DNA from 3 places in the Frateuria sp. YIM B11624 genome. Region 3 is predicted to be linked to each of the others. Evidence: predicted binding sites of a transcription regulator. Region 3 holds the regulator's gene; each other region holds the start of a gene.
What was found. Region 3 encodes FliA, which starts transcription of late flagellar genes. Its sites were predicted from a motif close to TAAAGTTTNNCNNNCNNNGGCCGATAA; they were not measured.
Positions count from the first base shown of each region.

Region 1: the regulator FliA is predicted to act here: its motif matches at 1,002-1,028, upstream of AAIL17_RS01045 (GGDEF domain-containing protein).
Region 2: the regulator FliA is predicted to act here: its motif matches at 774-800, upstream of AAIL17_RS02480 (HD-GYP domain-containing protein).

Region 1 is NZ_JBCNYA010000002.1:4,402-6,664, reverse strand. Features, by position in the region: gene AAIL17_RS01045 (GGDEF domain-containing protein) at 1-939, opposite strand, end outside; gene AAIL17_RS01040 (hypothetical protein) at 1,139-1,309, shown strand; gene ubiA (4-hydroxybenzoate octaprenyltransferase) at 1,580-2,263, shown strand, end outside.
Region 2 is NZ_JBCNYA010000003.1:115,611-117,873, forward strand. Features, by position in the region: gene AAIL17_RS02470 (alpha/beta fold hydrolase) at 1-23, opposite strand, end outside; gene AAIL17_RS02475 (DUF3228 family protein) at 109-666, opposite strand; gene AAIL17_RS02480 (HD-GYP domain-containing protein) at 909-2,111, shown strand; gene AAIL17_RS02485 (DUF6445 family protein) at 2,223-2,263, opposite strand, start outside.
Region 3 is NZ_JBCNYA010000014.1:77,246-79,508, reverse strand. Features, by position in the region: gene AAIL17_RS09220 (P-loop NTPase) at 1-597, shown strand, start outside; gene AAIL17_RS09215 (RNA polymerase sigma factor FliA) at 599-1,369, shown strand; gene AAIL17_RS09210 (chemotaxis response regulator CheY) at 1,472-1,879, shown strand; gene AAIL17_RS09205 (protein phosphatase CheZ) at 1,876-2,263, shown strand, end outside.

The sequences.
Region 1 (2,263 bases), on a different contig from region 3:
CACGCTGACGGTGACGTGCCCGACCAGCGGGAACAGGTAGCTGGCCACGCGCTCGCGGAAACGCTCCAGCGCGGCGCGCGCCTCGGTTTCATCGTGGCCGGCCAGCAGGATCACGAACTCCTCGCCGCCGAAGCGGAACAGCACGTCACCCTGGCGGAAGCAGGCGCGCATCTGCTGGGCCAGCAGCAGGATCACCTCGTCGCCGTAGATGTGGCCGTAGGTGTCGTTGACGCGCTTGAAGTGGTCGATGTCGAAGATCGCCAGCCACACCGCCGGCGCGCCCGGGCCCTGTGCGCGGCGATCATGCGCCCGGCGCGCGACGGCCAGCGGCAGGAACATCCGTTGCAGGTGGCGCTCGAAGGTGCGCCGGTTGTACAGGCCAGTGAGCTTGTCGCGCTCGCTCTCGTTGAGCAGGGTGATGTAGTTGGCATAGATCCGCGCGAAGCCCTCGGCCAGCGCGCGGGCGCCATCCAGCGGCGTGCTGCTCTCCAGCTGCAGCGCGCCCAGCGCGCGGCCTTCGTGCAGGATCGGCACGTACAGCCGGTGGCAGCCGTCCTCGCCGATCTCGACGTGGCTGCGCTGGCTGTCCATGCAATGCCAGACCGGCTGCAGCGAAGGATCGTGCTCGTCCGGATCGCACGCACCCATGACGAAGCCGCCGCCGCCATCGGCGATGCAGCGCACCAGGCTGTCCATGCGGCGGCCGTCGACCGTGCGCTTGCACAGCAGCACCTCGCGCGCCGGCGCCAACTCGGCCAGCGACAGCGCGAGGCTGTGGTCGAGCGCGTCGATGTCGCGGTGGTGGGTGAAGGCGGCGACCGAGTCGAGCAGCCGCGCGTGCGCCGACGGCACCACGGATCGAGGCCCAGGCACAGCCGCCGGCTGTGCGCGCGCCAGTGCGGCGGGCGCCTCTTGCGTGATGTCGACAGCGACGGACATGGGGCCTCCCGGTGGGGCCTGCTCAACCGCCCGCCGCGTCGCGACGGGCTCTCTCGCCCGCTTTATCGGCCTCTGCCCCATGCAACTTGAGCCCGCTGGATCTCTCGCGGCGGGATGCGACCCCGGGCCTCGTCGCGCTCTCACCCGCTTGACGGCGCCTGCGCGACGCTCGGGCTCCACCCACCCACGGAGACCTGCCATGCCGAACAACCCGCAGCATCCGGAACCGCCGATCGCGCAACCCGGCCAGCAGCGGCCGGACGAGGAAATCCGCAACCCCGGGCACGCCAGCCCGGCGCGGGATGCCGATACCGATCCGCTGGGCAGCCCGCTGGAAGAGGACGACCCGCTGGCGCCACCGCCGCCCTGAGTCTTCGAACCATTTGGGAGGAAAGGGCCGGGCGCGGGGCGCGGCTCGCGGCTGGCCCGCCCTTCACCCCCTCCGCCGGGGCATCCGGAAGATCGGGCGAACACGCCGCACCGCTCAATCCCGCCCGTCGGCGCGGGCTAAACTCGCGGCATGGCCCCTCCTCCCCGCAAGCGCCAGCGCCGCACGCCGCCGACCACGGCGCGGCCGCGTCCCGCCGCTCCCGCCGCCCGCCCGGTCCGCCCGGCCGACAGTTCCACCCGCGCCACCCGCGTGCTCGACCTGCTGCTGCGCCGGTTGCCGCCGCGCTGGCGCGAGAAGGCCGCCGACTACCTCGTGCTCACCCGCATGGATCGCCCGATCGGCGCGCTGCTGCTGCTGTGGCCGACCTGGTGGGCGCTGTGGCTGGCCGCCGGTGATTTTCCGCCGTGGGGCACGCTGGTGATCTTCACCCTGGGCGTGTTCGCGATGCGCTCGGCCGGCTGCGCGATCAACGACTTCGCCGACCGCAAGCTCGACCCGCAAGTGGCGCGCACCGCCGGGCGGCCGATCGCCAGCGGCCGGGTCAGCCCGCGCGAGGCGCTGCTCGTGTTCGGCGTGCTGCTCGCGTTCTCGTTCCTGCTGGTGCTGCTGACCAATGCGCTGACCGTCAAGCTCTCCTTCGCCGGCGCGGCGCTGGCGGCGATCTATCCGTTCACCAAGCGCTGGACCTACCTGCCGCAGGTGGTACTGGGCGCGGCCTTCGGCTGGTCGATCCCGATGGCGTTCGCGGCGGTGACCAACACGGTGCCGCCGCTGGGCTGGCTGCTGTTCCTGGGCAACATCCTGTGGTCGGTGATCTACGACACCGAGTACGCGATGGTCGACCGCGACGACGACCTCAAGGCCGGCGCCAAGTCCACCGCGATCCTGTTCGGCGATGCCGACCTGCCGATCCTCGGCATGCTGATCGGCACC
Region 2 (2,263 bases), on a different contig from region 3:
TGGCGTATCGCAGCGCTGCCCATGTGCGGCTCTCCGTTCGAGCGAACGGGCGCAAGCTAGGGAGCGCGGAGTGATCCGGCCGTGTTCGTCGCACCGGCACCGCTTCGGCTATCCCCGCCAGTTGGCGTGCGTACGCCAGAACTCCACGCTGCGGCGATAGGCCTCACGGTCCAGCGGCACGCCCGAGCCGCCCTCATCCACGCCCAGCGCATTGCGCATCATCGTGATGGGCGCCATCGGCGTTTCCTCCGGCTCGGCGGTGTACATGCAGCCGACGACGCCCCAGTCGGCCTCGATGGGCGAGCCCTCCTTCGCCAGTTGGTCGCGGCTGTAGAGAATCGGGATCAGGTAGCCCGCCACCGGCGGCTCCAGTCCCTCGAACCAGCGCACCAGCACCGGCAGTTCCTCCCGCGTGCGGGCTTCGTAGTCCGCGCGAAGGAGGTGCCGGTTGCCGTCGGTGATCGGCACCGCCAGGCAACGCGTGGAAGTCCAGTTGCGGTGCACGTGCAACTTGCAGAACGGCGCATAGCCGTCCAGCACCTTCACCGGCCTCACCCGGTTGAGGTGGCGCTCGAATTCTCCGGGCGTGCAGTCCTGGATGGTGTTGCGCCGCGGTTCGCGCGGAAACAGACGAGGAAGGGCGAAATCGGTGAGGACGATGGACATGCGGCGCCGGCCATGGTTCGGGGTTTGCATTATCGCGGCATCGGCCCGTCCGCACCGCGGCAACGCATGCCCGTCTCCGGCGGCATCCCGCGCGCGCCGGGCCGCTCTCAAGTCCGCCGGCCTGCGGCCGATACCTGTCCCGTGATTGCGCGCGCAACGTCAGTCCCGCGGGGAGGACGGTTCCCGGCCAGCCGGCCGGCGCGGCGCTCCCGTCCGGCCAACGGTAGAGAGCACGACGAGACATGGGGTCGCCACTGAAGAAGATTCCCGCCTCCCAGGCCAGGCTGGGCATGTACGTGCGCCGGATCGAGGGCAAGTGGCGCAACCATCCGTTCTGGCGCAGCTCCTTTCGGGTGGCCGATGCGGCGACGCTGGAACTGCTGCACGCGCTCGGCCCGCACGAGATCTGGATCGACACGAACAAGGGCGTGGACGAGAGTCGGCATGCATCGCCCGCGCCGCCGCCCGACGCCGCTGCCGTCGCCGCCGATCCGCCCCCCGACCCGGACGTTCCGCGCACCGATTTCGGCGACGACATCGTCCGCGCCGAGGCCATCCGCGACCGCGCCAAGGCCGCCGCCAAGGCGCTGTTCGATGATGCCCGGATGGGTCGCGCGCTGCGCATGGAAAACCTCGCCAGCGTGATCGACGAGGTGGATCACGCGATCGCGGTCAACCCGGCGGCGATGCTCAGCGTGGTCCGCCTGAAGAACAAGGACGACTACACCTACCTGCATTCGGTCGCCGTGGCCGCGCTGATGATGGCGCTGGGCCGCCGGCTCGGCTACGAGGGCGCGGCGCTCACTGAGCTCGGGCTGGCCGGCCTGCTGCACGACATCGGCAAGGTCGGCGTCCCCGACGCGACGCTCAACAAGCCGGGCCGGCTCGAACCGCTGGAGTGGGCCTCGGTGCGGCAGCACCCGGAGATCGGCTGGGACATCCTGAGCCGCGAATCGGCCGCCGGCCCGGTGGCGCTGGACGTGTGCCTGCACCACCACGAGAAGATCGACGGCAGCGGCTACCCGCACAAGCTCGATGGCGACGCGATCAGCCGCGTCGCGCGCATGGGCGCGATCTGCGACGTGTACGACGCGATCACCTCCGACCGCCCCTACAAGCGCGGCTGGGAACCGGCCGAGGCCATCCGCCGCATGGCCGAATGGCAGGAGGGCCATTTCGACCGCGCCATCTTCCACGCCTTCGTCAGGCTGATCGGCATCTATCCCACCGGCACCGTGGTGCGCCTGGCCTCCGATCGCCTCGCAGTGGTGCTCAGCCAGAGCGGCGGCAGTTCGCTCACGCCGACCGTACGGCTGGTCTGCACCGTGGATGGCGAGCCGCTTGATGCCGAGGTCGTGGAACTCGATGACGGCAGTGATCGGATCGTGGGCATCGAGGATGCTGTCCAATGGGGCCTGCAGGTACCGCAACTGCTACGGGCCTGACTCCGCTCCCTTCAACGGTGCCCTGCCCAGTCGAGCGCGCCACACCGCAAACCGCGGCCTGCGTATCGCCATCCGACGCCAGCCTCGCGGCGAGGGTCCTGCCTGGGCCGGCTACATCACGTCGATGAAGGTGTTGATCGAGAGCCGTCCCC
Region 3 (2,263 bases):
CTGCTGGACGCCCCGCACGGGCTGAAGATCATCCCCGGCGGCTCCGGCGCGCGCCGCCTGGCGCAACTTGGCAACGGCGAGCACGCGGCGGTGATCCGCGCCTTCGACGAACTGCCCAAACCGCCGGACTACCTGCTGGTCGACACCGCCGCCGGCCTGTCCGACAACGTCGCCATGTTCGCGGCGGCTGCCGACGACGTGGTGGTGGTGGTCTGCGACGAGCCAGCCTCGCTTACCGATGCGTACGCGCTGGTCAAGGTGCTCTCGCGCGACTTCGGCGTGCGCCGCTTCCGTTTCGTGGCCAACCTGGTGCGCAACGCCGGCGAGGCCCGCGCGCTGCACCAGAAGCTGGCCAAGGTCTGCGACCGCTTCCTGGACGTGGTGCTGGATTTCTCCGGATTCGTGCCGCAGGACGAGCGCCTGCGGCAGGCGATCCGCCGCCAGAACGCGGTGGTGGACCTATGGCCGGCGGCGCGTTCGTCGCAGGCATTCAAGCAATTGGCCGGTGCGGTCGATAACTGGGAAGAACCCGCGCGCGCGGGCCTGGATCGCATCGCGTTTTTCGGCGGCCAGGCCGTGACGGCGTCGGGGTGGTGACATGAGCGTGGCATCGGAATATCTCCAACTGCAGAAACAGAGTGCAGATGAGTTGGTGCGCCAGCACGCGCCACTGGTGCGTCGTATTGCCTATCACCTGATGGGCCGCCTGCCGCCGAGCGTGGACGTGGGCGACCTGATCCAGTCCGGCATGATCGGCCTGCTGGAGGCCGCGCGGCACTACGCCACCGATCGCGCCGCCAGCTTCGAGACCTATGCCGGCATCCGCATCCGCGGCGCCATGCTGGACGAGCTGCGCAAGACCGACTGGACCCCGCGCTCGGTGCACCGGAAGGTGCGCGAAGTGGCCGAGGTGGTGCGCCAGATCGAGATCGAGACGGGCGCCGACGCCGAGGACGCCGAGGTGATCAAGCGGCTGGGGGTCAGCCCGGAGGAGTACCACCAGGTGCTCGCCGACGCCGCCAGTGCGCGCCTGCTGAGCCTGACTGCGCCGGACGACGGCGACGGCTCGCCCGCCTTCGACGTGGCCGACCAGGGCAGCCTGGGGCCGTCGGAGAGCATCGAGCAGGACGGCCTGCGCCAGGCATTGATCGACGGCATCTCCAGCCTGCCCGAGCGCGAGCAACTGGTGATGTCGCTGTACTACGAGCAGGAATTGAATTTGAAGGAAATCGGCGCCGTGCTCGGCGTGACCGAGTCGCGGGTGTGCCAGATCCACGGCCAGGCGATCGTGCGCCTGCGCGCGCGCCTGGGCGACTGGCGCGACGGCGAGGCGGAACCGAAAAAGAAGAAGGCGCCACGGCGGCAGTAGCCACGAATGACCGGACGCCGTTCCCGCTTTCGCGGGAAGGGCGCCAGAAGGGAACGAAGCGGATCGCTGCGGCGGCGTTTCGCAGACAAGCGGAGAAAAGCGTTGGACAAGAACATGAAGATCCTCGTGGTGGACGACTTCTCCACCATGCGGCGCATCGTCAGGAACCTGCTGGTGGAGCTGGGTTTCAGCAATCCGCTGATCCAGGAGGCCGACGACGGCAACAACGCGCTGACCATGCTGAAGAGCCAGCCGTTCGACCTGGTGGTCACCGACTGGAACATGCCCAACATGACCGGCATCGACCTCTTGCGCGCGATCCGCGCCGAGCCCTCGCTCAAGGGAATGCCGGTGCTGATGGTCACCGCCGAGAACAACCGCGACCAGATCATCGCCGCGGCGCAGGCCGGCGTGAACGGCTACATCGTCAAGCCGTTCAACGCGGTCACGCTGAAGGAAAAGCTCACCAAGATCTTCGAACGGATCGCCGCCGCGGGAGCCAGCGCATGAGTGCCGTGCTCTCCACCCTCGACAGCGGCTCGATGCCGCCGGAACTGAAGGACCTGCTCAGCAGCACCGACGGCGCCGCCTTCGAGCAGGCGCTGGACGCGCTGGTGCGCCAGCGCGAGCAGCACCTGTTCCGCGCGCTGGGCCTGCTCGCGCGCGACCTGCACGGTGCGGTCAGCCGGCTCGGCCACGACCTGGCGCAGGAAGGCGTGCCCGGCCGCGTGGCCGACGTGCGCAAGCACTTGAACGACGTGCTCGAGATGAGCGCGCAGGCCGCCCACCGCAGCATCGATTTCGCCGAGCGCATGAGCCCCGAGGCCGACGCGCTGGCGCAGAACGCCGAGCAGGTCGTGGCTTGGGCCAAGCCCGGCGATCCGTCGGCCGTGT